Regions from separate parts of the Streptomyces sp. NPDC006384 genome, predicted to be linked through region 1. Evidence: riboswitches for the same ligand, from Rfam matches in the RefSeq annotation. Region 1 holds a riboswitch; the other holds the start of a gene.

Region 1 (14,189 bases):
CTCTCCGGCACCGGTGTCCGCTTCACGCAGGGCGCGATCCTGTCCGTGCCGATCGTCGGCACGTACATCTCGATGTTCCTGTTCGGCGGGGAGTTCCCCGGCCACGACTTCGTGGCCCGGTTCTACTCGGTGCACATCCTGCTGCTGCCGGGCATCATGCTCGGCCTGGTGGTGGGCCACCTGATCCTGGTCTTCTACCACAAGCACACGCAGTTCGCGGGCCCCGGCAAGACCAACAAGAACGTCGTCGGCATGCCGCTGCTGCCGGTCTACATGGCGAAGGCCGGAGGCTTCTTCTTCCTGGTCTTCGGTGTGATCGCGGCCATCGCCGGCCTCGTGACGGTCAACCCGATCTGGAACATCGGCCCCTACCGGCCCGACCAGGTGTCCACCGGCGCCCAGCCCGACTGGTACATGGGCTTCGCCGAGGGTCTGGTCCGCGCCATGCCGGGCTGGGAGATCAACTTCTGGGGTCACACGCTGGTCCTCGGCGTGTTCGTCCCGCTGGTGATCTTCGGTATCTTCCTCGCGGTCATCGCCCTCTACCCGTTCATCGAGTCGTGGGTGACCGGGGACAAGCGCGAGCACCACATCCTGGACCGTCCGCGCAACGCCCCGACCCGTACGGCCTTCGGTGTCGCGTGGGTCACCGCGTACATGATCATGCTGATCGGTGGTGGCAACGACATCGTCGCCACGCACTTCCACCTGTCGATCAACGCGGTCACCTGGTTCGTGCGGATCGGGTTCTTCGTCGGCCCGGTCGTCGCCTTCGTGGTCACCAAGCGGATCTGCCTCGGCCTCCAGCGCCGCGACAAGGAGAAGGTGCTGCACGGACGCGAGTCCGGCATCATCAAGCGCCTGCCGCACGGTGAGTTCATCGAGGTCCACGAGCCGCTCAGCCAGGGCGCCATGTACACCCTCACGGCGCACGAGCAGTACAAGCCGGCCGAGATCGGCCCGACGGTCGACGAGAACGGTGTCGAGCGCAAGCCGAAGGCCATGGAGAAGCTCCGGGCCAAGCTCAGCAAGGCGTACTACGGCGAGGGGTCGCAGATCCCGAAGCCGACCGTCGAGGAGTACAAGGAGATCACGAAGGGCCACGGCCACCACTGACCCTCCAGCGTCGCCACACCACGGTCGAAGGGCCCCGTCCGTTCCGCGGACGGGGCCCTTCGCCGTGCCCGGGGCTGGATAGGGTGGGAGCGCACCTTCCTTCCACGACGTACACGATTCAGGAGCGGCTGATGAGCGCTGTGACCCCCGCTGGAGGCGACACCGCGGCGGGCCGCTCCTGGCCCGCCCTGCTGAACGGACTGCTGGACGGACGTGACCTGTCCGCCGACGAGACGGCCTGGGCGCTGGACGTGATCATGCGCGGCGAGGCGACCGACGCGCAGATCGCCGGCTTCGTGGTGGGCCTGCGCTTCAAGGGGGAGACGGTCGAGGAGATCTCCGGCCTCGTCCGCACCATGTACGAGCACGCCAACGTGATCGAGGTGCCGGGGGAGACGGTCGACATCGTCGGCACCGGCGGCGACGGCGCCAGGACCGTCAACATCTCCACCATGTCGGCGATCGTCGTGGCCGGCACGGGCGCCAAGGTCGTCAAGCACGGCAACCGGGCCGCCTCCTCGGCGTCCGGGGCCTCCGACGTCCTGGAGAAGCTCGGGGTCAATCTGGAGCTGACGCCGAAGCGGGTGGCCCAGGTCGCGGACGAGGCGGGCATCACCTTCTGCTTCGCCGTGAAGTTCCACCCGGCGCTGCGCCACGTGGCGGCGGCGCGCAGCCAGCTCGGCGTCCGCACGGTGTTCAACTTCCTGGGCCCGCTGACCAACCCGGCCCGGGTGAAGTCCCAGGCGATCGGGGTCGCCGACGCCCGGATGGCGCCGATCATCGCCGGTGTCTTCGCCGGGCGCGGTCACTCCTCCCTGGTCTTCCGCGGCGACGACGGCCTCGACGAGCTGACCACGACCTCCACCTCCCGGGTCTGGGTCGTGCGGGACGGCAGGGTGACCGAGGAGACCTTCGACCCGCGGGACGTCGGCCTCGACCTGGTGCCGGTCGAGGCGCTGCGCGGCGCCGACGCCTCCTACAACGCGGACGTCGCCCGCCGTCTGCTGGCGGGCGAGAGGGGACCGGTGCGGGACGCGGTGCTGCTGAACTCCGCGGCGGCGCTGGTGGCCCTCGCGCCCGGTGACGGGCCGCTGGCCGAGCAGATCCGGGCCGGCATGGACCGGGCCGCCGAGGCGATCGACTCGGGTGCCGCACGGCGGGTCCTGGAGCGCTGGGTCGCGGTGAGCAACGCCTGACGGCCCTCCTGTGACGGCCCTCCTGTGACGGCCCTCCTGTGACGTCCGTCCCGCGATCCGGACACGGGTTGCGGGACGGCGATCACTTCACGTACGTTCCTTGCCAGGTCATGAGTGACAGTCATGAGGCCCCGGCCGACTGTCCGGCAACCCTCCGTCCGTGGCGGGGTGCCCCGGGTGAAGACCAGGCCGTAGGCAGCGAGGTCTACGGCAAGCGCGGACCCCTCGCACGCTTCTCGGGAGTGTGGGTCCAGGGGTCCTGGGTCGTTCCGAGGGAGTCTTCCGTGAATCAGCGAATGCGATAGGGCCGCAGAGCCCCGCCTCGGCATCCCCTTTTCCTTCACGTCCCACGCTCGAGCCGTGCGCGCTCGCGTGGTGACGCCGCCTGCCTTCACGGGAGTACCGCCATGTCCGTCTCCGCCGTCGCCGCCGACCCGTCCGTCCGTGCCCCGCTGCCCGTCCTCGGCCGGGACGTCACCGTCCCGCTCGTCACCGGCGGCGAGGTCGTCTACGCCGCGCTCGACTACGCCGCCAGCGCGCCCGCGCTCCAGCGGGTCTGGGACGACGTCGCCGCCTACGCCCCGTACTACGGCAGCGTGCACCGGGGCGCCGGGTACCTGTCGCAGCTGTCGACCGACCTGTTCGAGAACGCCCGCAGGACCGTCGCCGAGTTCCTCGGCTGCCGGGAGAGCGACCAGGTGGTGTTCACCCGGTCCACCACCGACTCGCTGAACCTGCTCGCCGCCGCCCTCCCGGCCGGCTGCCGGGTCTTCGTCTTCGAGACCGAGCACCACGCCTCGCTGCTGCCCTGGCGGGACGCCGACGTGACCTACCTGGACGCCCCGCGCACCCCGGCGCAGGCCGTCGAGACCCTGGAGCGCGCCCTCGCCGCCCGCGAGCCCCACGGGCCCGCCCTGGTCTGCGTCACCGGCGCCTCCAACGTCACCGGCGAGCTGTGGCCGGTGCGGGAACTGGCCGCCGCCGCGCACGCCCACGGCGCCCGGATCGTGCTGGACGCCGCCCAGCTCGCCCCGCACCACCCGGTCGACGTGCGCGACCTCGACGTGGACTGGGTGGCCTTCTCCGGGCACAAGCTGTACGCCCCCTTCGGCGCCGGCGTCCTCGCGGGCCGTGCCGACTGGCTGCGGGAGGCCGAGCCGTACCTCGCGGGCGGCGGCGCCAGCCGCAGCGTCTCCCGGCGCGCGGACGGCGGCGTGGACGTGCGGTGGCACGACAGCGCCGCCCGCCACGAGGCCGGCTCGCCCAACGTCATCGGCGCCTACGCCATCGCCTCCGCCTGCAGGGCGCTCACCGAGGCCGGGTTCGACACGCTGGTCGCCCGCGAGGAGCACCTGATCCGCAAGGTCCGCGAAGGGCTCGCGGAGGTGCCCGAGGTGCGGGTGCTCTCGCTCTTCGGCGACGACGCGCCGCGCGTCGGCGTCCTCTCCTTCGTCGTCGAGGGCTGGAACAGCTCCCACTTCGCCGCCGCGCTCTCCGCCGAGTACGGCATCGGTGTGCGCGACGGTCTGTTCTGCGCCCACCCGCTGGTGCGCACCCTGCTCGGCAGCGCCCCGCAGACGCAGGGCGAGTGCGGCGCCCCCGAGGCGGCGCCGGGGGAGAGGTCGCTCAACGCCATCCGGGTCAGCTTCGGCGCGGGCACCCCCGACGAGCACGTCGAGCGGTTCGTGAACGCCGTCAAGGAGCTGGTGCGCGACGGCGCCCGGTGGAACTACCGCACCGAGGACGGACGTTGCGTGCCCGACACCACCTCGGCCACGACCGGTGCCGCTGCCGCCTGAGCCGCCCGGCCCGGCAGCCGTGACCCCAGCAGGATCATCCGCAGCGCGCGTTCCGTCGCGTCCGTCAGGAGCTCGGCGGCACGCACCAGCGCGTCCGCCAGCGCCATCGGCGCCGGCATGATGCCGTGGAAGGCGTCCACCCCCGGCACCTCGTGCGCGCCCTCGCCGAGCGTGCCGGCCAGGGCGAGGACGGGCCGGCCGTGGAGCTTGGCGCGGCGGGCCACCTCGGCCGGCACCTTGCCGCGCGGCGTCTGGCGGTCCAGGGCGCCCTCCGCGGTGAGCACCAGGTCGGCGCGGGCCAGGCGGGCGTCCAGGTCGAGGTGGTCCAGCAGCACGTCGAAGCGGGGCAGCAGCCGGGCCCCGACGGCGGCCAGTCCCGCGCCCAGCCCGCCGGAAGCGCCGGTGCCGGGGCCGGTACGCAGGTCGACCCCGGTGACACCGAGGTCGCGGGTGAGGACGCGCGCCCAGTTCTCCAGCCCGGCCGACAGCTCCTCGACCTGCGCGGGCGTCGCCCCCTTCTGCGGGCCGAACACCCGGGCCACGCCCCGCTCTCCGCACAGCACGTTGAACGGGTTGCAGGCGACCAGCAGCTCGGTGTCCTTCAGCCGGGGGTCCAGACCGGACGGATCGACGCGGGCGAGGCGGACCAGCTCCCGTCCGCCGGGCGGGAGTTCGAAGCCGTCGGCGTCCAGCAGCCGGGCCCCGAGCGCCTGGAGGGCGCCCGCGCCCCCGTCGGACGTGCCCGAGTCGCCGCAGCCGACCAGGACGCGCCGCGCCCCCGTGCCGAGCGCGGCGCGGAGCAGTTCGCCGACGCCGTACGTGGTGGTGGCGCCCGGGTCGCGCAGGGCGCGGGGGACCAGGGACAGGCCTGCCACGGCCGCCATCTCCACCACCGCCGTGTCCCGGCCGCCGAGCAGCGCGAAGTGGGTGCCGACGGGTTCGCCGACCGGGCCGGTGGCGGCCAGCGCGACCAGCCGCCCGCCCGTCGCGGCGGCCAGCGCGGTGGCGGTGCCCTCGCCGCCGTCCACGAGCGGGATGCGGTCGATCTCGGCATACGGCAGGACCCGGCGGACGCCCGCCGCGATGGCGTCGGCGGCGGCCTGGGCGGACAGGGACTCCTTGAAGCCGCTGGGGGCCACGACGACACGGCCCAGCATGGAGGACGCGGGGGACGCGGGCGGTGCGGAGGACATGGAGGACTCCTTCATCGGGTCACGGGTACGCCGAGCAGCGGCCAGACGGCGGCGGCGAAGAACAGCACGAGCGCGGCGGTCAGCGGTGCCAGGACGGCGGACAGCCGCAGCAGGTCGCGCGGGGTGTAGGTGGGGGTGCCGGGGATGTCGGAGAAGAGCGTGACCGGCTTGGCGGAGGCCGGGAGGGTGTGACAGAAGCCGGCGGCGGCGGTGGACGCGAGCGCGGCGGCGACCGGGTTGACCCCGGCCCCCACGGCGGCGGCGATCACCAGGGGGACCAGGACCGATGAGCGGGCCGAGCGGGACTGCAGGACCAGGTGGGCCGCCGTACTGACGGCGATGACGACGCCGAGGAAGACGGCCGGCGCGACCTGTGCGGGCAGCCCCGACACCAGCCACTTCGCCGCGCCGGAGTCGGCGAGCGCGACGCCCATCGCCATGGTCGCCGCCATGAACAGCAGCAGCGACCAGGGCACGGTCCTGAGCGCGTCCTTGAGCCGGACGGTGCCGAGCGCGGGGGTGGAGGCGACGACCGCGCCGATCAGTGCCACCACCGCGGGGGAGACGTGGTGCAGGGGCTCGCTGCACCACAGCGCGACCACGGTGGCCAGCAGCAGGGCGCAGCGCTTCTCCGCCTGGGTCCACGGGCCGGTGACCGGGCTCTCGCTGTGCCGCTGTATCTCCTCGGCGGTGATGTGCACCGGGCCCTTGCGGTCGGCCCTGCGCGTGGTGGTCAACAGGACCGTCTCCGCAGCCAGGTGGGAGGAGGCGACCGCCAACGGAAGCCCCAGCAGCAGCCACTGGGTGAAGCCGATCCGGTCCCCGGTCGCCTCCCACAGCACCGACACGGTGATCAGGTGCGCGCCCGCGCCGATCAGGGTCGCCACCGCCGACAGCAGGATCACGGTGGGGAACAGCAGCGCCAGCATCACCACCAGGCGTTTCCGGTCGGCCAGCGCCTTGGCGAGGGCGAGGAACACCGGCAGCGCGAGCGCCGCCCGCCCCGAGGTGGCCGGCACCGCGAACGCGGTCACGACCAGCGCGGCCGTCGTCAGGTGCACCAACTGCCGTACGGTGCGCGCCCCGCCGACCAGGAACGCCGCCGCCCGCCCGGCGAGCCCGGTGCGGGTGACCGCGGCGGCCAGGACGAACGCGCAGATCAGCAGCCACACCGTGTCGTCACCGAGGGTGCCGAAGAGGGTGTCGCTGCTGATCACGCCGGTCGCGGTCAGCGCGAGTCCGGCGCCCAGCGCGATGTAGGTGTCGTCGATCGGGGTGGCGATCCAGGCGCAGGCGGCGAGCGCGAACACCGCGAGGGTGAGACGCGCGTCGCCGCCGAGGGCGGGGAAGTTGGCGGGTACCGCCAGCAGCGCGCACAGGGACAGCGCCACGCAGAGGGCCGCCGTGAGGCGGAGGTTCGACGTCACGCCATCGAGGTTCGTCCCGGGCGGTGAGCCCCCGATGAGCCCGGCATGAAGGAAACTTCACACAAAAACCGGTCAGCCCGGCAGCCGGTACCCCATGCCCCGCACCGTCTCCACCCGCTGCGCCCCCAGCTTCTTGCGCAGCGCCCGCACATAGACGTCCACGATGTTGGAGCCGGGGTCGAAGTCGTAGCCCCACACGTGGGACAGGATCTGCTCCCGGGACAGGACCTGCCCCGGGTGCCGCAGGAACAGCTCCAGCAGCACGAACTCACGGGCCGTCAGGTCCACCGTCCGCTGCCCGGCGCGCGCCCGGCGGGTACGCAGGTCCAGGGAGAGGTCGCCGGACCTCAGCACCGTCACCTCGGGCGCCCGGGCCGCCGTACGCAGCCGGAGCCGTACCCGGGCGAGGAGTTCCTCGAAGCGGAACGGCTTGGTCATCCAGTCGTCGGCGCCGCCCTCCAGGCCGGCCACCGTGTCCCGTACGGAGTCGCGGGCGGTCAGCACGATCACCGGGGTCGTCACCCGGGACTCGCGCAGCTCGCGCAGGACCGTGAAGCCGTCCCGGCCGGGCAGCCCGATGTCCAGGACGACCAGGTCGAAGCCGCCGGTGAGGGCGTACTCGTAGGCGGCGTCGCCGTCGGCGACGGCGGTGGTGGTGAAGCCGTTGGCGCGCAGGCCCTTCTCGACGAAGGAGGCGATGCGCTCCTCGTCCTCGACGATGAGGATGCGGTTCATGGACGTGCCTCTTCCGCGGTCAGTCGGAATCGATTGTCAGGACGAAGGTGGCCCCGCCGCCCTCGGTGGTGCGCAGGGCGACCCGCCCGCCGTGGCCCTCGGCGATCGCCTTGACGATCGACAGCCCGAGCCCGGCGCCGGATCCGCGCACCCCGCGCCGGGCGGTGCCGCGCCGGAAGCGCTCGAAGATCACCTCGGCGTCCTGCGGCTGGACGCCGGGGCCGGAGTCGGCGACGTACAGCTCGAGGCGGGGGCCGTCGGCGCGGGAGCCGATGCGGATGGTCCGGCCGGCGGTGGTGTGCTGCACGGCGTTCTGCGCGAGCTGCACCATCGCCTGCGTGATCCGCTGGGGATCGAGCCGGGCCTCGCGGTCGGCGACCTGGTCCAGCACCCAGTCCCGGTCGCCGAGGGTGCGGGCCTTGACGTAGACGTCGGCGGTGAGTTCGGCGACCTGGACCGGCTCGGGCCGCACGAAGTCGGGGCGTTCGGCCTTGGCGAGCAGCAGCAGGTCCTCGACGATGCGGCTCATCCGGTCCAGTTCGTCGGTGACCAGGCGGACGGTCTCCTCGCGCTCCGCCGGGTCGTCGCCCATCAGCTCCAGGTGGCCGCGGACGATGGTGATCGGGGTGCGCAGCTCGTGGCCCGCGTCGTCGACGAACCGGCGCTGGGTGGCGAAGGCGCGTTCCAGCCGGTCGAGCATGGCGTTGAACGTCTCGGCCAGGGCCGCCACGTCGTCGTGCCCGTGCACCGGGATACGGCGGGTCAGGTCCTGCTCGGTGAGCTGCGCGGCCGTGGTCCGCACCAGCCGCACCGGCTTGAGGATCCGGCCCGCGACCACCCAGGCGATGCCGGTCGTCATCAGCAGGGCCACGCCGGAGATGGCGAGCAGCACGCGGAACACCTCGTCCGCGCGGGCCTGTTCGCGCCCCGGGTGGAAGGCGACCACGAAGGCGGCCGCCGGTTCGCCGCCGTAGCGGGCCACGGTGACCTTGGCCCAGCGGATCTCGCCCCGAGGCCGTTCCAGGGTGCCGGTGGTGGCGGGCGAGGCGTAGATGCGCCGCCGGGCGTCGGCGTCCTTGTGCAGGGGGAGGGCGACGGGGATCTCGCGCTGCTGGATGATCTGGGCGGGTCTGCCGCCCTTCTCGCCCACCAGGCCGATCAGTTCCTCGTCGAGGTCGGCGTACTGCCGTTCCAGGAAGACCCGCAGCAGCCGGCCCGGGTCGGTGAACGGGCGGCCGGTCTCCGGGTCGAAGCCCTGCTCCTCGAAGTTGGCGAACTCGCGGGCCTCCTGGGCGAGCAGGCCGTTGATCCGCTGGTCGGTGTCGCGCAGCAGGATCGAGCGGGTGGTCGCGGCCACCGAGGCGAGGGCGACCGCCATCACGAGCAGCAGCCACAGCAGGATGCGGACCCGGGCGGAGATGCGGCGGCGCTCGCGGTCAGCCGTCGTCGCCGCCCCGGTCGCCGGTGCTCCGGTCGTCCCCGGTGTCCTGGCCTCGGTCGTCGTCATCGTCGTCATCCGGAGGGCTGTCGGTCACCGGTGGCCGGGTCACCACCTGGTCGCTGGGCGCCGGCTCGGGCGAGGAGGAGGGGGGTGCCGGTGCCGGGGAGCCGCTCTCCAGCTCCACCCTGGCCGGGACCTTCGGTTCCTGCGGGCTGTCGGTGAGGGCGAAACTGGTCGCGGCGATGCCGAGCGGGATCAGGACGACGGCCGCGAGGGCCGCCATCCGGCGTGAGAAGACCATGTCCCGAGTCTGTGCGCGGTACCCGGCGCTCCGGATGAGTCCGGGATGAAGAACTCTTCATCCGGGGCTCTTCGTCCGGTGCCGGGAGAGGCCCGGATCAGTTGTCCAGGCCGATGGCGAACGCCGCCTCCAGGTCGTGCTGCGAGTACGTGCGGAACGCCACGTGCGTGTCCGTGCCCTCCACGCCGGGGATCTTGCTGATCCGGCCGGGGATGACCTCCGCCAGGTCCTCGTGCTGCTTCACCCGCACCATGGCGATCAGGTCGTAGGTGCCGGTGACCGAGAAGACCTCGGTGACGTTCTCCAGCGCGGCGATCCGCTCCGCGATCTCGGGAATCCGGTCCACGCTGGTCTTGATGAGGACGATCGCGCTGATCACGGCTGGTTCTCTCCCTCGGGGGCCGTCGCTGGAACGCCCCCAACTGTAGTCCCCCCGCCGAAGCGCACCCAGGCGAAGACGAAGCCCAGCCCGAAGCCCACCAGATGCGCGAGGTACGCCACCCCCGGCCCCTCGCCGGCCCGCCCCGCCGCCATCCACTGCAGGGACACCCAGAACGGCAGCACCACCCAGGCCGGGAAGCGCAGCGGCAGGAACCAGAGGAAGGGCAGGAGGCTGGTCACCCGGGCGCGCGGGAAGAGGAAGAGGAAGGCGCCGAGGACCGCCGAGATCGCCCCGGAGGCCCCGACCAGGGACTCGTGGGAGTACGCGTTGGCCGCCGCGTAGCCGAGCAGCGCCAGGCAGCCGCAGCCGAGGTAGAACAGCAGGAACTGGAGCCGGCCCATCCGCGCCTCGGTCATCGCGCCGAAGACGTGGAGGAAGAGCATGTTGCCGAGCAGGTGCACCCAGCCGCCGTGCACGAACAGCGCCGTGACGGGCGTGAGGACGGCGCCGGGCGAGTCCTCGAACAGCTCTGCGGGGATCACGCCCCAGCGCCGGAACCAGGCGCGCTGCGCCGCGAGCAGTTCCTCCCCGGTGCCGTGGGCCGGAACGAGGCCCGACGCCGGACTGACCAGGAACAGCACGCAGCACAGGAGGATCAGCCCGTACGTCACCGGTGCCGTGCGGGACCGCCGGGCGCGGGCCGTGCCGGTCGCCCCGGCCCTTCCGAGGGCCGCCCTGCTCCACTTGCGGATCATGGACACAGAGCATGGCGCAACGGGACGCAACCGCCCATACCGCCTCGCCGCCGTGGGCGCGCGGGCAGCGGGTACCCGCCAGGCCGTAGGGTTACGAGCCAGCACGCGCCGGGCAGGCCGGCGCGTCACCGACTCCGGAAGAGAGCGGACAGCCACGATGACGGTTCCCCTGCCGACCGACACGACGCGGTGGCGCTGCACCCTGTGCGGCAACCTCACGCGTTTCGACGTGACCCGTGCCTCGAAGGTCGTCGAGTACGTCCACCTCGATCTGGCCGGTGAGCCGAAGGTCGAGGAGCGCGAGGTGCTCAGTGAGACCATCGAGTCGGTGCGGTGCCGCTGGTGCAACGCCGTGGACCAGGTGGAACTCGTGGACAGGCCGGACAGCGGCTCCTGAGGGAGCGGGCTCTCACGGGCTCACGGACGGCGGCCTCGGTCCGGGACCGCACGGGAAGCGCAGGCAGCAAAGGCATAGGGGTGACGGATGGTGGAGACACACGGCGGGGGGCCGGGCGACGGCGCCGCTGAGGTGCTCGACCGCCCGCTGCCCGACGGGGTCCGGCGCAGGGTCGTGCAGATCGTCTCCGACGGCTTCGGCTCGCTCACCCTCGGCGAACTTCCCGTACAGCTGAGACAGTACGCGCGCTTCGCGCCCAACCGGCGGGCCAGGTTCGCCGGCAACGCCATGGCCGCGGCCGTGGAGACCGACACCCTGTTCCGGCAGCGGATCGGTGACAGGTTCCGCGAGGCCCAGCCGGATCTGGCCGATGCCCTCGACGCCGGCACCCCGCCCCCGGCCGCGGACCCGCTCGACGTGGCCGCCGCGGCCTACGTGCTGCGTCCGCACGGCTGGGTGAAGCTGGTGACCGCCGCCGGCGAGGAGGCGCAGCGCGCGGACGCCGAGCGCGCCGACGAGGAGAGCCGCGCGGAGCTGGAGCGGCTGCGCGAGGAGCTCGCGCGGACCCGGGAGCAGGCCAGGGCCGAGACGGAACGGCTGCGCGGCGAACTGGAGGCGGCGAAGAAGGAGGCCGACTCGCTGCACCGCAAGCTGCGTTCGGCCCTCAGCGACGTCAAGCGCGGCGAGGCGGCCCTGCGCAAGCTGCGGGAGGAGGCCGACGCCGTCCGCGCCGACGGGCAGGTCCGGGTGTCCGCGGCCGAGAGCGAGAGCCGGCGCCTCAAGGCCCGCCTCGCCGAGGCGGAGGCCGCCCTGGAGGCCACCCGCAGGGCGGCCCGCGAGGGGCGCAGCGTCGAGGACATGCGCGTGCGGCTGCTGCTGGACACGCTGCTGGACGCCGCCCAGGGCCTGCGCCGGGAGCTGGCGCTGCCCCCGGTGTCGGTGCGGCCCGCCGAGACGGTGGAGGCGGTGGAGCCCGGCCGGATGACGCCGAAGGACATCGCCGCCCGCGCCCTGTCCGAGCACGACCCCGCCGTCCTCGACCAGTTGCTCGCGCTGCCGCAGGCGCATCTGGTCGTCGACGGCTACAACGTCACCAAGACCGGTTATCCGCAGATGCCGCTGGAGAAGCAGCGGCTGCGTCTGCTGGGCCAGCTCTCCCAGCTCGCCGCGCAGACCGGCGCCGAGACGACCTGTGTCTTCGACGGGGCGGAGCTGGCGGCGCCGGTACTGCTCGCGCCGCCGCGCGGGGTGCGCGTGCTGTTCTCCAAGCCCGGTGTCACCGCCGACGAGCTGATCCGCCAGCTGGTGCGGGCCGAACCGCCCGGCCGGCCGGTGATCGTCGTCTCCACCGACCGCGAGGTCGCCGACGGGGTGGCGAAGGCGGGGGCGCGGCCGGTGGCCTCGGTGGTCCTCCTCAAGCGCCTCTCGCGCGGCTGACCGCAGGGCGGTGTGCCCCCCACAGCGCCGTCCGCCCCAAGCGCAACACAGGGGCGGCTTGCCGGAATCGAGGGACGCGCGCCGCGACGCACGGTCAGGACCGGACCACAGCACGTGAGTTCGCGGCGGAAGATGTCCCACGAGTCTCACTATTTTCCGCTGAGGATTTGAACTCATCACGACTTGGTCACTAGGGTCAGCCTTCGAACCCGTGCCTTCGAACCCGCGATCGGGTGAACCCCCTCAAGAAGGAGCTCGACTCCGTGGCGTCCCACCGTCGTCCCAAGCAGCCGAGCCGCACGCGTGTGACCGTGCTCACCACCGCCGCGGCAGCCGCAGTCGCCCTCAGCTCCCAGGCGGCCAACGCCGCACCGAGCGAGAAGCCGAGCAAGGACGAGGTCAAGGCCAAGGTCGACAAGCTCTACCAGGAGGCGGAGCAGGCCACCGAGAAGTACAACGGGGCCAAGGAGAAGCAGGAGAAGCTCCAGAAGGAGATCTCCACCATCCAGGACAACGTCGCCCGCGGCCAGGAGGAGCTCAACGAGCTGCGCGACGGCCTCGGTTCGATGGCCAGCGCCCAGTACCGCTCCGGCGGCATCGACCCCTCCCTGCAGCTGTTCCTGTCCGCCGACCCGGACGACTACCTGGACAAGGCCTCCACGCTCGACCAGCTCAGCGACCAGCAGGTCGAGGCGCTGGAGAAGATCCAGGAGAAGCAGCGGGACCTCGCCCAGCAGCGCGCCGAGGCGTCCAAGAAGCTCAAGGACCTCTCCTCCACCCGCACCGAGCTGGGCAAGAAGAAGAAGGAGGTCCAGGGCAAGCTCTCCTCCGCCCAGAAGCTCCTCAACTCCCTCACCGCCGCCGAGAAGGCCGCTCTCAACGCCGAGCAGGAGCGCGCCACCCGCACCAGCGAGCGCCAGGTCCTCTCCGGTTCCACGGCGTCCGCCTCGGGCCGGGCCGGCGCGGCGTTCTCCGCCGCCCAGGGCAAGATCGGCTCCCCGTACGTCTACGGCGCCACCGGCCCGTCCTCCTTCGACTGCTCGGGCCTCACCTCCTGGGCCTACGCCCAGGCCGGCGTCGACATACCCCGCACCTCCGAGGCCCAGGCCAACTACGGCACCCGCATCTCCTCGATGAGCGACCTGCAGGTCGGCGACCTGGTCTTCTTCTTCAACGACCTGCACCACGTCGGCCTCTACGCCGGCAACGGCCAGGTCCTGCACGCCCCGCGCACCGGCACGGTCGTCCGCTACGAGTCGATGAACACCATCGGCGGCCCGTTCATGTGGGGCGTCCGCGTCTGATCCCCGCGCGGGACCATCCGAAAACGCCTTTGCCTGCCGCCCGTTCGGGGGAATCACGGCACGGCCTTCCGACCGCCCGCCCCGCCGGTGACCTGCGTCAGCGGCGGGGCGGGCGGTCGTGCACCCCTTCGAGGCCGTTGGTCGGCGCCCCGCCGCGGGGCTACTGTCTGCCGCGTTTCCCGTCCGCCAGCGGAAGGAGTGCGGCTTCCCGTGGGGTTCCATCGCCGCCTTGCACCGTCCGGGCTCGATCGCGGCGCCTCCGCCGCCGTCGGCCTTCTCTCCGTCGCCGCCGCCGTCCTGGGTGCCGTACCGGCAGCAGTGGCCGCGCCGCCCGACGACACGCGTGCCGAGGTGGACCGTCTCCACACCGAGGCGGAGCGGGCCACCGAGGCCTACAACAAGGCCGACGAGCGCACCGACGCCCTGCGCGAGCAGGTCGGTGACGCGCAGGACGAGATCGCCCGCAAGCAGGAGCGGATCAACACCATGCGCGACCGTCTCGGCTCGCTGGCCGGCGCCCAGTACCGCTCGGGCGGCGTCGACCCGTCCCTCGCCCTGCTGCTCTCCGCCGAGCCGGACGACTACCTGGACAAGGCCTCCGTGCTCGACCGGGTCACCGCCCGCCAGGCGGGCGAGCTGAGGGAACTCCGGCATGCTCTGCGCGACCTCGCCCAGGACCGCGCCGAGGCCGCCCGCAAGCTCGCCG
Region 2 (14,189 bases), on a different contig from region 1:
CGTCATCCCGACGTCCTCGCCGCGCGGGGCCCCGGGGTCGTCGGGGTCGAGCGGCGGCTCCTGCGCGGTCACCAGGACCACGCCCGAGGCCAGCCGGGACATGGCGGCGCGGAACTCGTCGTTGCTCACCCCCTCAGCATGCCCAAAGGCCGGTGACGGCAGCGGGTGCGCGGGGCGCGCGGGGAACGTGAGCGGAGGAGTGTTCGACACACGGCCACGCTAATCACCGGGGCGCGGACCCGGCATCGGTCCCCGGTCCGAACCGGGACCGCACCGGGTCCTAGGACCTCCGGGCCGGGCCGGGAAGCCGTGCGCATCCCTATAAACACTGCGCCCGGTGAACGCACGCGGAAAACGCCGAATCGGCACGCAATTGCTCACCTTTCCCTGTGACTTGAGTCACAAGAGATGCTTATTGTTGACCCTGTGTACCGAGTGGGCAGCGCGCTGTGATTCAGTGGCGGGGGTTGGTAGGACGATACGCCGAAGAGAACCCTTGATTCGCTGCGAGGTCTCGGGGGGAGGGCGAGCATGGAGACCGAGTCGGAGCCCTACGTCCGTCTTGCGTCCCTGCGGCAGCTGCACCAGGTCATGGCCGAGATGAACAAGGCCCGCAGCCTGGCGGACACCCTGCAGGCCGTCGCCGACGGCGTCGTCCAGGCCCTCGGGTACGAGCTGGCGTGCGTCAACCTGGTCCGCCCCGACGGCGATCTCGTCGTCGCCGCCTTCTCCGGCAGCCAGGCCGCCGAGGCCCTGATCACCGGCCGGGCCGGTTCCCGCGAGTCCTGGGACCGCCGCCTGAACATGGGCGAACGGTGGGGCGATCTGATCTTCATACCCCACACCGAGGGCTGGATCCTCGACGACGACGACGTCCCGCAGTGGTACACCGACGGGCCCGCGCCCCGCTTCGAGGACGAGTGGCACCCCTCGGACCGGCTCTTCGCCCCGATGTACGCGCCCGGCCCGCAGCGCGGCGACACCAGCGGCGAGCTGATCGGCGTCCTGTCCGTGGACCGCCCGCGCAACGGCCGCCGCCCCGGCGCCTGGGGCCGCGAGGCCCTGCAGATGTACGCCTTCCAGGCCGCCATCGCCATCAGCAACGCCCGCCTCCGCTCCAACATGCAGCGCGCCCTGGTCCGCCTCGAGCGTGACCAGCAGGCCCTCAGGGCCAGCGAGGAGAGCTTCCGGCAGGCCTTCGAGTACGCCCCCTCCGGCATGGCCATCGCCGAGATGGGCGGCGACCAGCACGGCCGCATCCTGCGCACCAACGACGCCCTGTGCCGGCTGCTGGGCCGCCCCGCCTCCGCGATGCGCCGCTACGCCTTCTCCGACCTCGTCCACCCCGAGGACATCGGCACCCTGCTGCGCACCTCCGCCGAGGGCGGCCGGGCCGAGCTGCGCCTGCGCCGGCGCGACGGCACGTACCTCTGGGTGTCCCTGCGCAACAGCGTCGTCGCCGACGCCGCCGACGGGCCCCGCTTCCTGCTCACCCACGTCGAGGACATAGAGGAACGCAAGCGCCGGGAGCTCCAGCTCGCCCACCGCGCCTCCCACGACGCCCTCACCGGTCTGCCGAACTCCGCCGAGCTGCGGGCCCGGCTCGCCGCCCGGCTGTGCCGGCGCCCGCAGTCCCCGCACCCGACCGTCGTCGACGCGATGGACGCCGCCTACGGGCACCCCGTCACCGACTCCGGGGGCCACACCTTCGGCCTCGGTCCCGGCACCGACCCGTACGGGGCCCACGACCACCACGTGCACACCGTCGCCCCCGGCGACGGCCGTGACGACGGCACCAAGGGGCTCGCGGTCCTCTTCTGCGACCTGGACGGCTTCAAGTCGATCAACGACCGGTTCGGGCACAACGCGGGCGACGCCGTCCTCATCGAGGTCGCCCGCCGGCTCGGCGGCGGGGTCCGTGACGGCGACACGGTGGCCCGGCTCGGCGGCGACGAGTTCGTGATCCTCGCCGACGGACTCGGCCGCGCCGACGCCGAGGACCTCGCCGTACGGCTGCGCAACGAGATCATCCAGCCGATCCGCGCCGAGGGGCGGGCCGTCCGCGTCGGCGCCAGCTTCGGCATCGGCTGGGCCCACTGCGGCATGACCGCCGACGAGGTGCTGAAGTCCGCGGACGAGCGGATGTACGTAGAGAAACGATCTCGTCCCAAACAGCATCGCCGGGCGGGATGAGCCCCAGGTCAGCGCGCTGGTGCGGTCCGGGTCACCCGTTCGGGGCATGGGGAGCAGGTAGGCTCGCCCTCTCACCATCTGTACCGCAACGCACCGCACCTGGTTAGGAGACCTAGGGATGACGCCCGGCAACAACGGCGCGAGCACGCCCGAGGACGACGACCCGTTCGGCTATCTGTACGCCGACGGTCAGGCCAACGGAGCCCAGCCGCCGTCCGGTGGCTACGGTTACCCGAATTCCGTCAACCGGGTGCGTCCCGTCGGTACACGGCAGTACGGGGCGCCGCAGGGCCATGGCGCCCCGGCCGGCGCGTACGGCCAGGCCGCACCGCAGCAGCCGGGCGCCTACGGACCGCAGCAGGGCGCCTACGGCGGTCCGAACGCGCACTACGCCGCGCCGGAGACCTTCCCCGGTGGCGCCCCGTCCGCCCCGCCGCAGCAGGGGCGGGGCGCCGGCGGCGGACGCCGGGGCCCCAACACCAAGGGCCTGCTGATCGCCGCGGTCGCCGTGGTCGCGGCGGTCGTCGTCGGCATCACCCTGGCGATGACCAGCAGCGGCGACAAGGAGGAGGGCGGCAACGAGGCGGGCGGCGACACCGCACCCACCCAGTCCGCGACCACCGACCCGAGCCCGACGGCGAGCAGCAGCGCCGAGGAAGAGGTGAAGCTGCCGTCGGCCGAGGCGGGCGCGCTGCAGCTGTCGCCCGGCGTGACGACGGCCTCCGACGTCGAGGGCGCCCAGTCGGCGGGCGGTCTCTACGTGGCCAACCTCAACCAGCCCGGCGCCTCGGTCACCTGGACCGTCAACGGCATCCCCGAGGACGGCGCCTACACCCTCTTCGCCCGCTACAGCGCGGCCGGCGAGGACCAGTCGATGACGCTCACGGTCAACGGCAAGCCGTTCGGCAGCAAGATGAACCTGAGCAACTTCGCGCGCGCCGAGGACGGCGACTTCGCCAAGGGCTGGACCAAGACCTACGCCTGGCCCACGCTGAACAAGGGCACCAACACGATCTCGCTGTCCTGCGCGGACGGCGACAAGTGCAACATCCTGCTCGACCAGTTCTCCCTGAAGAAGGGCCAGGTCACGGACTGACGGGCCAGGTCACGGACCGACGGGCCGGGGCACGGACCGACGGGACAGGTGTCGGGGGCACACCGGGCCGGCGGGTCACGCCGCGTCGGCCTCCGCCGTCACCGTGATCCCCCGGCCCAGCAGCTCCTCGTACGCCGCCCGGTCGAACTCGCCCGCCACCGGGGACAGCACCGTCGCCGCGGACAGGGCGACCGCGCGGGCCAGGCGGTCCGGCCAGGGCAGGTGCTCCACCAGGCCCGACAGCAGGCCCGCGACGACGGAGTCGCCCGCGCCGGTCGGATTGCCGCGCACCCGCGCGGGCGGCACCGCCCGCCACCAGCCCTCGGGGGTCACCGCGAGCAGGCCCTCGGCGCCCAGGGAGGCCACCACGGACCGGGCGCCCCGTCTGCGGGCGGCCTGGCCGGCCCTCAGCGGCTCGTGCGCCCCGGTCAGCTCCGCCAGTTCGCCGGCGTTCGGCTTGATCATGTCGGGGCGGGCGGCGACCCCCCGGCGCAGCGGCTCCCCGCTGGTGTCCAGCAGCACCGGTACGCCCGCCGCGCGCGCGGTGCGCACCAGTCCGGCGTAGGCGCCCACCGGCACGCCCGGCGGCAGGCTGCCGCACAGGGCGACCGCCGAGGCGCCGGCGAGCAGGCCGTCGTACGCCTTCTGGAAGGTGCTCCACTCGGCGGGGGAGACGACCGGGCCCGGTTCGTTGAGCTGGGTGGTGTCGCCGGTGCGCTCGTCGACGACGGCGATGGTGCGCCGGGTGGCGCCCGCGACCGGCACCAGCGCGTCGGTCACCTCGCGCAGGCCGGTGAGCCCCTCGCGCACCGCGTCCCCGGTGGTGCCGCCGGCGAAGCCGGTGACCGTCACCGCGTGGCCGAGGACGGCGAGCACCCGGGCCACGTTGAGCCCCTTGCCGCCGGGGCGTTCCGTCACGTCGGTGACCCGGTGGGAGGCGTGGGGGCGCAGGCCCTGGACGCGGTAGGTGATGTCGACAGCGGTGTTCAGCGTGACCGTGAGTATCACCCGTACCGACCTCCCCCGAGGGTCTGTGTCCGCCATGTGTGCCGAGGACATCGTCCGGAGCCGTGGCACCCGAAGCCGTGGTGTCCGGATCCACGTTGCCCGGATCCACGTCGCCCGGACCCATGTGTCCTGACCCATGTGCCCGGAGTCGTGTGCTCCGGGTACACGATCATGCCAAACGGACGGCCGTCGGCCCAGCCCCGCGGCCCAGCCCCGCGGACCGGTCAGCCCAGTCGGGGGTCGACCACCCATTCGCCCCGGCGCATCACACCCACCAGATCGAACCCGGCGTCGAGGACGACCAGGTCGGCGTCCTTGCCGGGCTCCAGGGAGCCGACGCGGTCGGCGAGGCCGAGCAGCCGGGCCGGGTTGGCGGAGATCGCGGCGACGACGTCCTCGACGGGCAGCCCGTCCACCGTCACCGCCCGCTTGAAGGCGCGGTCCAGGGTGAGCGTGGAGCCGGCGATCGAGCCGCCCTCCGTCAGCCGGGCCACGCCGTCCGCGACCTCGACCTCCATCGGGCCGAGCATGTAGCGGCCGTCGCCGAAGCCGGCCGCGTCCATCGCGTCGGTGATGAAGGCGACCCGGGCGGCGCCCGCGTGGTGGAAGGCCAGCCGGAGGGCGGCCGGGTGCAGATGGGTGCCGTCGTTGATCAGCTCGACGGTGACCCGCTCGTCCTCCAGCAGGGCGGCGATGGGGCCGGGGGAGCGGTGGCCGAGCGGCGGCATGGCGTTGAACAGGTGCGTGGCGACGCTCGCGCCCGCGTCGACGGCCTGCAGCGTCTGCTCGTAGGTCGCGTCGGTGTGCCCGACGGCGGCGATCACGCCGTGCTCGACGAGCAGCCGTACGGAGTCCAGGCCGCCCGGCAGCTCGGTGGCGAGCGTCATCATCCTCGCGTGCCCGTGCGCGGCGTCGATCAGCTTGCGGACCTCGGCCGGGTCGGGGTCGCGCAGCAGCTGTTCGTCGTGCGCGCCCTTGCGGCACGGGGAGATGAACGGGCCCTCGAAGTGGATGCCGGCGATGTCGCCCTGCTGGGCCAGCTCGGCGAGCATCCCGGCGTGCCGGGCGAGGAAGTCCAGGTCGCCGGTGACGGCGGAGGCGACCAGCGTGGTGGTGCCGTGCAGGCGGTGGGTGCGGACGCCCCGGAGGATGTCCTCGGCGGTGCCGCCGGCGAAGGAGGCGCCGCCGCCGCCGTGGTTGTGGAGGTCGACGAAGCCGGGGACCACCCAGTGGCCCGACACGTCCAGGACCTCGGCCCCGGGCGGCGCGGTGTCCGCGATCCGCGTGCCGTCGACGACCACCCGGCCGCCGTCCACGGTGCCGGTGGGAAGCACCACCCGGGCTCCGGCGAGAACCTTGCTTGGGGCCATCAGGTGGTTACCTCCGGGGGAGTCGTGGGTGTGGTGTCGAGCAGGTTCCAGGCCAGGAGCCCGGCACCGAGACAGCCGGCGGTGTCCCCCAGGGCCGCGGGGACGATCTCGGGCGGCCGCTGGAAGGTGACGCGCCGCCGGACGGCGTCCCGCAGCGGTGTGAACAAGGTTTCCCCCGCCTCGGCGAGGCCGCCACCGATGACGAGGACGCGGGGGTCCAGCAGGGTGAGCGCGGTGACCAGCCCGTCGGCGAGGGCGTCCACGGCGTCCTGCCACACGGCGCGCGCCCGCGCGTCGCCCGACGCGACGGCCCCGGCACAGCCGGCGGCGTCCGCCTCCGGATCGCCCGTGGCCTCGGCCCAGGCCCGGCCGACGGCCGACGCGGACGCGTACCGCTCCAGGCAGCCGCGCTGCCCGCAGGGGCACGGCGTGCCGCCGGGGCGGACGACGACGTGGCCGATCTCGCCCGCGAAGCCGTGGGCGCCCGCCTCCACCCGGCCGTCGATGCCGATGGCGCCCGCGATGCCGGTGCCCAGCGCCACGAACAGGAACCGGTCGGCGCCCCGTCCGGCCCCGAGGAGTCCCTCGGCGAGCCCGCCGGTGCGCACGTCGTGGCCGAGGGCGACCGGGACGCCGCCGAGCCGCTCGGAGAGCAGCGCGCGCAGGGGTACGTCGCGCCAGCCGAGGTTGGCGGCGTACACGGCGGTGCCCCGCTCCTCGTCGATGATGCCGGGGACGGCGACCCCGGCGGCGACGGCGTCCTCGCCGAACCGGCCGGCGCCCAGGGCGCGCAGTTCGGCGGCGAAGCCGAGGATGCCCGCGACGACGGCCTCGGGGCCGCGCTCGCGTCCGGTGGCGCGGCGGGCCCGGTGCAGCAGCTCGCCCCCCGGCCCCGTCAGGGCGGCCTTCATCCCGGTTCCGCCCACGTCGAGGGCGATGACATGTCTCACGGGGACAGTGTGGCGCGTACACCCGGGAGAGGTCTAGTCCACTCGCGTGGTGTAGACCTTAGTCCGGTAAGCGGACACACGGGCCGGTGATCGGCGACGACCGACCGGCACACGGGCAGGGCGGGGCAGGAACGATGCAGCGGCACAGGACAGGAACGGTCGCGGTGATGTGCGCCCTGGGCATGACGGCGGTCCTCGGCGGCTGCGGGATCACCGGCGGATCCGACGAGGTCACCCTGCGGCTGGTCGCCGCCGACTACGGCGACAGCAAGGCCAACAGCTCCCAGCACTACTGGAACGACCTCGCCAGGGCCTACGAGGCCGACCACCCCGACGTGCACGTCGAGGTCACCGTCCACTCCTGGAACGACGTCGACCGCGAGGTCCGCGAGATGGTCGACGCCGGCGAGGCCCCCGACATGGCGCAGATCGGCGCCTACTCCGATTACGCCGCCGAGGGCCTGCTCTACCGGGCCGACGACGTCCTCTCCATCCCGGTCCAGGCCGACTTCGTCTCCCAGCTGGCGACGGCCGGCCAGGTCGACGGCGTGCAGTACGGCATGCCGTTCGCGGCCTCCACCCGCGTGCTCTTCTACAACAAGACCCTCTTCGCGAAGGCCGGCGTCACCCCGCCCAAGACCTGGGACGACCTCGCCGAGGCCGCCGAAGCGCTCAAGTCGAAGGGCGTGAAGTACCCGTACGCGCTGCCGCTCGGCGCCGAGGAGGCACAGGCCGAGACGATGCAGTGGATGCTCAGCGGCGGTGGCGGCTACACCGACGACGTCGGCATCTACTCCATCGACTCGCCGCAGAACGTCACCACCTTCACCTGGCTCAAGGACGAACTGGTCGGCAAGGGCCTCACCGGCCCCGTCGCCCCCGGCAAGCTCGACCGCGCCGACGCCTTCGCCGCCTTCGCCAACGGCGACGTCGGCATGCTCAACGGCCACCCCTCGCTGATGAAGGCGGCATCGGCCAAGGGCGTGGAGTACGGCATGGTCACCACCCCCGGCATCGACGGCGCGAGCAGGAGCACGCTCGGCGTCACCGACTGGATGACGGCCTTCAAGAAGAACGGCCACCAGGAGGAGATCGGCGACTTCCTCGACTTCGTCTACAGCGAGGAGAACGTCCTCGGCTTCTCCCGCGAGTACGACCTGCTGCCGGTCACCAGCTCCGCGTCCGAGGTGATGAGCACGGCGGCCGAGGACAAGGACCTCAAGCCCTTCCTGGACGAGCTGCTGCTCTCCGAGCTCTACCCCGTCGGCAAGACCTCCTGGGCCTCGGTCAGCGCGGAGGTGAAGAAGAGCATCGGCCGGGCGGTCGCCCCCGGCGCCAGTACCTCGGAGGTGCTGAGCCGGGTCCAGGCGACCGCGATGCGGGCCGACAACGGCGAGTAGCGGCCCCCGCCGGCGGCTGCCGCTGTCGGTGGCGGGCGTTACGGTGCCCTGCATGGAACCGAGGGAACCGGAAGAAGTGGGAGAACCGGGAGAGCTGGGGGAGAGGGAGCGCGCCGTCCTCGCGCTGGAACGCCGCGGCTTTCCGGGCCCCGGCGCGAAGGAACGCGCGATCCGGGAGGAGCTGGGCCTGGCCCCCGTGCGCTACTACCAGCTCCTCAACGCCCTCCTGGACGACCCCCGCGCCCTGGCCCTCGACCCGGTGACGGTCAACCGGCTGCGCCGGGTGCGCCGGTCGCGGCGCGCCGAGCGCTGAGGTTCCCTTCCGCGGCCACGGGATAGGTTCGCCGTATGGGCAGCCACAAGGAATCCACCGACCCCCGGGTCCCCGCGGACCACCTGCCGACGCCCGCGACCGAGGCCGGCCGCGAAGGGCTCGACGCCCTCCTCGCCCGCCCCGGCCGCGCGGTGATCGCACTCGACTTCGACGGCACGCTCGCCCCGATCGTGCCCGACCCCGACCAGGCGCGCGCCCACCCGGACGCTGTCCCGGCCCTCGCCGCGCTCGCCCCGAAGGTCGCCTCCGTCGCGGTGATCACCGGCCGGCCGGCCGAGGTCGCCGTCCACCACGGAGGCTTCGCGGGCGTCCCCGGCCTCGACCACCTCGTCGTCCTCGGCCACTACGGCGCCGAGCGCTGGGACGCCGCCACCGGCCGCGTCACCGCCCCGCCGCCCCACCCGGGGGTGGCCGCCGTCCGCGCCGAACTGCCGGGACTGCTGGACGCCGCCGGTGCCGGCGCCGGGCAGGGCGTCCGGATCGAGGAGAAGGGGCGGGCGGTCGCCGTGCACACCCGCCGCGCGGCCGATCCGCAGGGCGCCTTCGACACCCTGCGCGGCCCCCTGGCCGACCTGGCCGCCCGCCACGGCCTCGTCGTCGAACCGGGCCGCCTGGTACTGGAGCTGCGCCCGCCCGGCATGGACAAGGGCGTCGCGCTGCGCGAGTACGCCCGCGAGAGGGGCGCCGCGTCCGTCCTCTTCGCCGGCGACGACCTCGGCGACCTCCCCGCCTTCGCGGCCGTCGGCACCCTGCGCGCCGAGGGCATCCCGGGACTCCTGGTGTGCAGCGGCAGCGACGAGGTGACGGAACTGCGGGAACGCGCGGACCTGGAGGTGGACGGCCCGGCCGGGGTGGTGGCCCTCCTGAGGACCCTCGCGGAACGCCTGGCCTGACGCCGATGTCACGAGGATGTCTGCGAGTGTCACAGACCTGTCCGGACGCCACGGGCGAGGCAACCGGGTCGTGTGCCGGGCGCTCCTCCGAACCGTAAGGCCGGTCGATACGGCCCCCAACCGTGGAGGACAACGTCATGCCCGCTCGCAAGTTCTCGGTGCTCGCCCTCGCCGTCCTGGCCGCCGGTCTGACGCTCACCGCCTGCGACGGCGGCGGCACCGCCGACGGCGCCGCGTCCTCCCCCTCGGCGACGACCGCCGCGCAGTCCCCCACCGCCGCGCAGTCCCCCACCACCACGACGGGCGCTTCCGCCGGCGGCTCGGCGTCCGCCGGTGGCGCGGCGTCCGCCGCCCCCGGCAAGGAGGGGGCGAAGTGCACGGACCAGAAGGACTACGCGGGTGACCCCCGGTCGAACGCGGAGATCAACTCGATCGGCGCGGACACCGGCACCTGCCCGCAGCCGCAGAAGGGCGCCGGCGCCCCCTCGAAGGCTCTCGCGCTGGACCTGAAGTGCACCAACCAGCTGGACTACGCGAACGACCCGCGGTCGAACGCGGAGATCAACTCGATCGGCGCGGAAACCGGCACCTGCCCCGCGCCGAAGGGAGACAAAGCCTCGTCGGGCGACCTCGCGCTGGACCTGAAGTGCACCAACCAGCTCGACTACGCGAACGACCCGCGGTCGAACGCCGAGATCAACTCCATCGGCGCGGACACCGGCACCTGCCCCGTGCCGCAGCAGTAGGCGGCCGACGCGGCTCAGCCCCGCAGCGCCTCCAGCTGGTCCAGGAACCACCGCGCCGGAGGCAACGCCGTCCCCGCCGCCGCCAGCCGCTTCGACCGTTCCGCCCGCTCCCCGGGCGGAACGGACAGCGCCTCGTGCAGCGCCTTTGCCGTCCCGGCGACGTCGTACGGGTTCACCACCACCGCGTCGTCGCCCAGCTCCTCGTACGCCCCCGCCTCCCGCGACAGCACCAGCACGCACCCCTCGTCGGAGACGACCGGCACCTCCTTCGCCACCAGGTTCATCCCGTCCCGGATCGGGTTGACCAGCGCCACGTCCGCCAGCCGGTACGCCGCCAGGGACCGCGCGAAGTCGTCCTTCACGTGCAGCACGACCGGCTTCCACCCGGCCGTCCCGAACTCCGCGTTGATCTGCTCCGCGACCCGCTGCACCTCGGCCGTGTACTCCCGGTACACGGCGAGGTCCTGCCGTGACGGGTAGGCGAACGCGACGTGCACGACCCGCTCCCGCCACTCGGGCCGGTCGACGAGCAGCTGCCGGTAGGCCAGCAGCCCCCGCACGATGTTCTTGGACAGCTCGGTCCGGTCCACCCGCACGACCGTCCGGCGCGCACCGCCGTCCGGCGCCCGGCCGATCTCCTCCCGCAGCGCGGCCATCCGCTCGTCCACATCGGCCTCGTGCGACCGCTTCCGCAGGAACTCCCCGTCCGCGCCCAGCCCGTGCACGCCGATCTCCGTGCCGCCGAGCCCGCCCACCAGCGCGTCGCAGCAGGCGGTGAACGCGTCGGCCCACCGCCGGGTGAGGAACCCGAGCCGGTCGGCGCCGAGCATGCCGCGCAGCACCTGCCCGGCGATGTCGTCCGGCAGCATCCGGAAGTACTCCACCGGCGCCCACGGCGTGTGCGAGAAGTGGCCGATCCTGAGGTCGGGCCGCAGTTCGCGCAGCATCCCCGGCACCAGCGTCAGGTGGTAGTCCTGCACCATCGCGACCGCGCCCTCGGCGGCCTCCTCGGCCAGCGCCTCGGCGAAGGCCCGGTTGAAGGCCTCGTAGGAGGCCCACTGCCGCCGGAACTCCGCGTCGAAGACGGGCTCCAGCGGCGTCTGGTACAGCATGTGGTGCACGAACCACAGCACCGAGTTGGCGATCCCGTTGTACGCGTCCGCGTGCACGTCGGCCGGCACGTCCAGCATCCGCACGCCGTCCTCGCCCACCCCGCGCCGCACCGCCTCGCGGTCGCCGTCGCCCAGCGCGGAGCACACCCACAGCGCGCCCGCGTCCGGGCCGATGGCCGACAGACCGGAGACGAGACCGCCGCCGCCGCGTCTGGCACGCAGCGAACCGTCCTCCCCCACCTCGTACGAGACAGGCCCCCTGTTGGAGGCGACGAGCACCTGAGCTGCACCGAAGCTTGAAGCCATAAGCCTCAACGTAGCCCGGCCCCGAGAACCTCAAACGTTCCCCCCGTCACCCCGGTGAAGGGGCACCGGGGATCCGGCGCCCACGGACGGCGCGCCCCGCACTCCGGCCGGCTCACGCCACCCGGCGGGCCGCGTACTCCGCGATCTGGGTCATCGGGGGCCGTTCCTCCGTGTCCACCGGGTAGGTGCGCGGCTCGAAACCGGCCTCGCCCCGCTCGAACTGGGTCAGGGCCGGCCGGACCAGGTGGCCGCGGGCCAGCCGGAGCTGGGCGGTGCGGTAGATCGCGGCGGACATGCGGCCCAGGGCCTGCCCGTCCTGGTGCCGGTGCCGGCGGACGCCGACGTCGACCTGCGCGAGGGCGTCCAGGCCCACCAGGTGCAGGGCGTCGACCAGCATGCCCAGCTCCACCCCGTAGCCGACGGGGAAGGGGAGACGCTCCAGGAGGGAGCGGCGGGCCGCGTACTCGCCGCCGAGCGGCTGGACGAAGCCGGCCAGCAGCGGCCAGTGCAGGTTGAGCAGCGGGCGGGCCATCAGCTCGGTGACCCGGCCGCCCTGCCCGGCCGCGGTGCCGAGCGGGCGGTCGTACATCGCCTTGACGAGGTGCACCTCCGGGTCGGTGAGCAGCGGGCCCACGATGCCGGAGACGAAGTCCGCCGAGAAGTCGCGCAGGTCCGCGTCGACGAAGCAGACGATGTCGCCGCCGGTGACCAGCAGCGACCGCCACAGCACCTCGCCCTTGCCGGGAACGGCCGGTATGCGGGGGAGTATCCCGTCGCGGTGGACGACGCGCGCCCCCGCAGCCGCGGCCACCGCCGCCGTGCGGTCCGTCGAGCCGGAGTCCACGACCACGAGCTCGTCGACGAGGGGGACGCGCTCCATCAGCTCGCGGCGGATCACCGCGACGATGTCGCCGACGGTCGCCTCCTCGTCGAGCGCGGGCAGCACCACGCTGACCGTCTGACCCGTGGCGCGCTTGGCGGCCATGATCCGGCCGAGCGGGCGGTCCGCCACGGACCAGGAGCGTGCGTCCAGCCAGCGCTCGACTTCTTCCAGCACGGTCGGTGGGCTCCTCTGTGATCCATCTCGCGGTTCGGACGACTATCTCAACTGTCGTGGCCTTCGGTTACAGTCTTGAACAACGCGGGCGGCCGGTGCATGCCGGGGCCCCACGTGACATGCGAAAAACAACCACATACCGCTCATCCAGAGGGGCAGAGGGACACGGCCCGATGAAGCCCCGGCAACCCTCCAGCCGGTTCTCGCAGACCTGAGTCACGGTCGATCGCAGCGCGAGGCTCCCGGCTAGGGAAGGTGCCAAATCCGTCTCACGGCGAGATGCGTCGTGAGGAAGATGAGGAGAAAGGGCCTCGCCTCACATGGCTGTGCAGACTGTCGCAAGCAACGCCGACGACACCGCTTCCCCCGCCCCCTCCGTGGACCTGGGTCCCGCCGTGGCGCTCTCCTGCCGCGAATGCGGTCACCGCGTGCCGCTCGGCCCGGTCTTCGCCTGCGAGGAGTGTTTCGGCCCGCTGGAGATCGCCTACGACTTCTCGGCCTACGACACCGAGGAGTTGCGGAGGCGCATCGAAGCGGGCCCCGCGAACATCTGGCGCTACGCCCCCCTGCTGCCCGTCCCCGCCGACGTGGCCGACAAGCCGAACATCAACCCCGGCTGGACCAAGCTGGTCAAGGCCGACAACCTCGCCCGCGAACTCGGCGTCACCGGCGGCCTGTTCGTCAAGGACGACTCCGGCAACCCGACGCACTCCTTCAAGGACCGCGTCGTCGCCCAGGCCCTGGAGGCCGCCCGCGCCTTCGGCTTCACCACCCTGTCCTGCTCCTCCACCGGCAACCTCGCCGGCGCCGTCGGCGCCGCCGCCGCCCGCGCCGGCCTGCGCTCCTGCGTGTTCATCCCGCACGACCTGGAACAGGGCAAGGTCGTCATGGCCGCCGTCTACGGCGGTGAACTCGTCGGCATCGAGGGCAACTACGACGACGTCAACCGCTTCTGCTCCGAGCTGATCGGCGACCCGGCCGGCGAGGGCTGGGGCTTCGTCAACGTCAACCTGCGCCCGTACTACGCCGAGGGGTCCAAGACCCTCGCGTACGAGATCTGCGAGCAGCTCGGCTGGCGGCTGCCCGACCAGATCGTCGTCCCGATCGCCTCCGGCTCCCAGCTCACGAAGATCGACAAGGGCCTGCGGGAGCTGATCGCGCTCGGTCTGGTCGAGGACCGGCCGTACAAGATCTTCGGTGCCCAGGCCGAGGGCTGCTCGCCGGTGTCCACCGCGTACAAGGCCGGGCACGACGTCGTACGCCCGCAGAAGCCGAACACCATCGCCAAGTCGCTGGCGATCGGCAACCCGGCCGACGGCCCCTACGTCCTGGACATCGCCCGCCGCACCGGCGGCGCGGTGGAGGACGTGACCGACGAGCAGGTCGTCGACGCCATCAAGCTGCTCGCCCGCACGGAGGGCATCTTCGCGGAGACCGCGGGCGGTGTGACGGTCGGCGTCACGAAGAAGCTGATCGAGGACGGCGTCCTGGACCCGTCGCTCACCACGGTCGTCCTCAACACCGGCGACGGCCTCAAGACCCTCGACGCGGTGGCCGGCACCGGCCTGACCGCGACGATCCGCCCCGACCTGGACTCCTTCCGAGAGGCTGGCCTCGCATGAGCGTGACCGTTCGCATCCCCACCATCCTGCGCACCTACACCGGCGGGAAGGCCGAGGTCGCCGCCGAGGGCGCCACCCTCGCCGAGGTCATCTCCGACCTGG

Evidence for each region. A riboswitch is a leader RNA that binds a small molecule or an ion and turns the genes downstream of it on or off. The one in region 1 is predicted to bind S-adenosylmethionine.
Region 2: linked by a shared signal. The riboswitch ahead of thrC (threonine synthase) and the one ahead of ACFYOJ_RS06975 (aminotransferase class V-fold PLP-dependent enzyme) in region 1 are both predicted to bind S-adenosylmethionine.

The regions. Positions count from the first base shown of each region.
Region 1 is NZ_JBIAHR010000004.1:202,828-217,016, reverse strand. Features, by position in the region: gene ACFYOJ_RS06985 (cytochrome bc complex cytochrome b subunit) at 1-1,116, shown strand, start outside; gene trpD (anthranilate phosphoribosyltransferase) at 1,248-2,312, shown strand; SAM riboswitch class IV at 2,419-2,535, shown strand; gene ACFYOJ_RS06975 (aminotransferase class V-fold PLP-dependent enzyme) at 2,720-4,111, shown strand; gene ACFYOJ_RS06970 (glycerate kinase) at 4,042-5,268, opposite strand; gene ACFYOJ_RS06965 (SLC13 family permease) at 5,316-6,731, opposite strand; gene ACFYOJ_RS06960 (response regulator transcription factor) at 6,804-7,466, opposite strand; gene ACFYOJ_RS06955 (ATP-binding protein) at 7,486-8,973, opposite strand; gene ACFYOJ_RS06950 (small secreted hydrophilic protein) at 8,903-9,208, opposite strand; gene ACFYOJ_RS06945 (Lrp/AsnC ligand binding domain-containing protein) at 9,306-9,587, opposite strand; gene ACFYOJ_RS06940 (rhomboid family intramembrane serine protease) at 9,584-10,345, opposite strand; gene ACFYOJ_RS06935 (hypothetical protein) at 10,503-10,742, shown strand; gene ACFYOJ_RS06930 (NYN domain-containing protein) at 10,830-12,179, shown strand; gene ACFYOJ_RS06925 (NlpC/P60 family protein) at 12,443-13,483, shown strand; gene ACFYOJ_RS06920 (NlpC/P60 family protein) at 13,694-14,189, shown strand, end outside.
Region 2 is NZ_JBIAHR010000003.1:350,725-364,913, reverse strand. Features, by position in the region: gene ACFYOJ_RS05835 (flavin reductase family protein) at 1-210, opposite strand, end outside; gene cdgB (diguanylate cyclase CdgB) at 532-2,193, shown strand; gene ACFYOJ_RS05825 (carbohydrate-binding protein) at 2,312-3,289, shown strand; gene ACFYOJ_RS05820 (1-phosphofructokinase family hexose kinase) at 3,365-4,297, opposite strand; gene nagA (N-acetylglucosamine-6-phosphate deacetylase) at 4,522-5,667, opposite strand; gene ACFYOJ_RS05810 (ROK family protein) at 5,667-6,617, opposite strand; gene ACFYOJ_RS05805 (extracellular solute-binding protein) at 6,752-8,017, shown strand; gene ACFYOJ_RS05800 (DUF3263 domain-containing protein) at 8,070-8,330, shown strand; gene otsB (trehalose-phosphatase) at 8,366-9,244, shown strand; gene ACFYOJ_RS05790 (hypothetical protein) at 9,382-9,990, shown strand; gene ACFYOJ_RS05785 (trehalose-6-phosphate synthase) at 10,005-11,408, opposite strand; gene ACFYOJ_RS05780 (glucosyl-3-phosphoglycerate synthase) at 11,521-12,465, opposite strand; SAM riboswitch class I at 12,606-12,767, shown strand; gene thrC (threonine synthase) at 12,786-14,087, shown strand; gene ACFYOJ_RS05770 (MoaD/ThiS family protein) at 14,084-14,189, shown strand, end outside.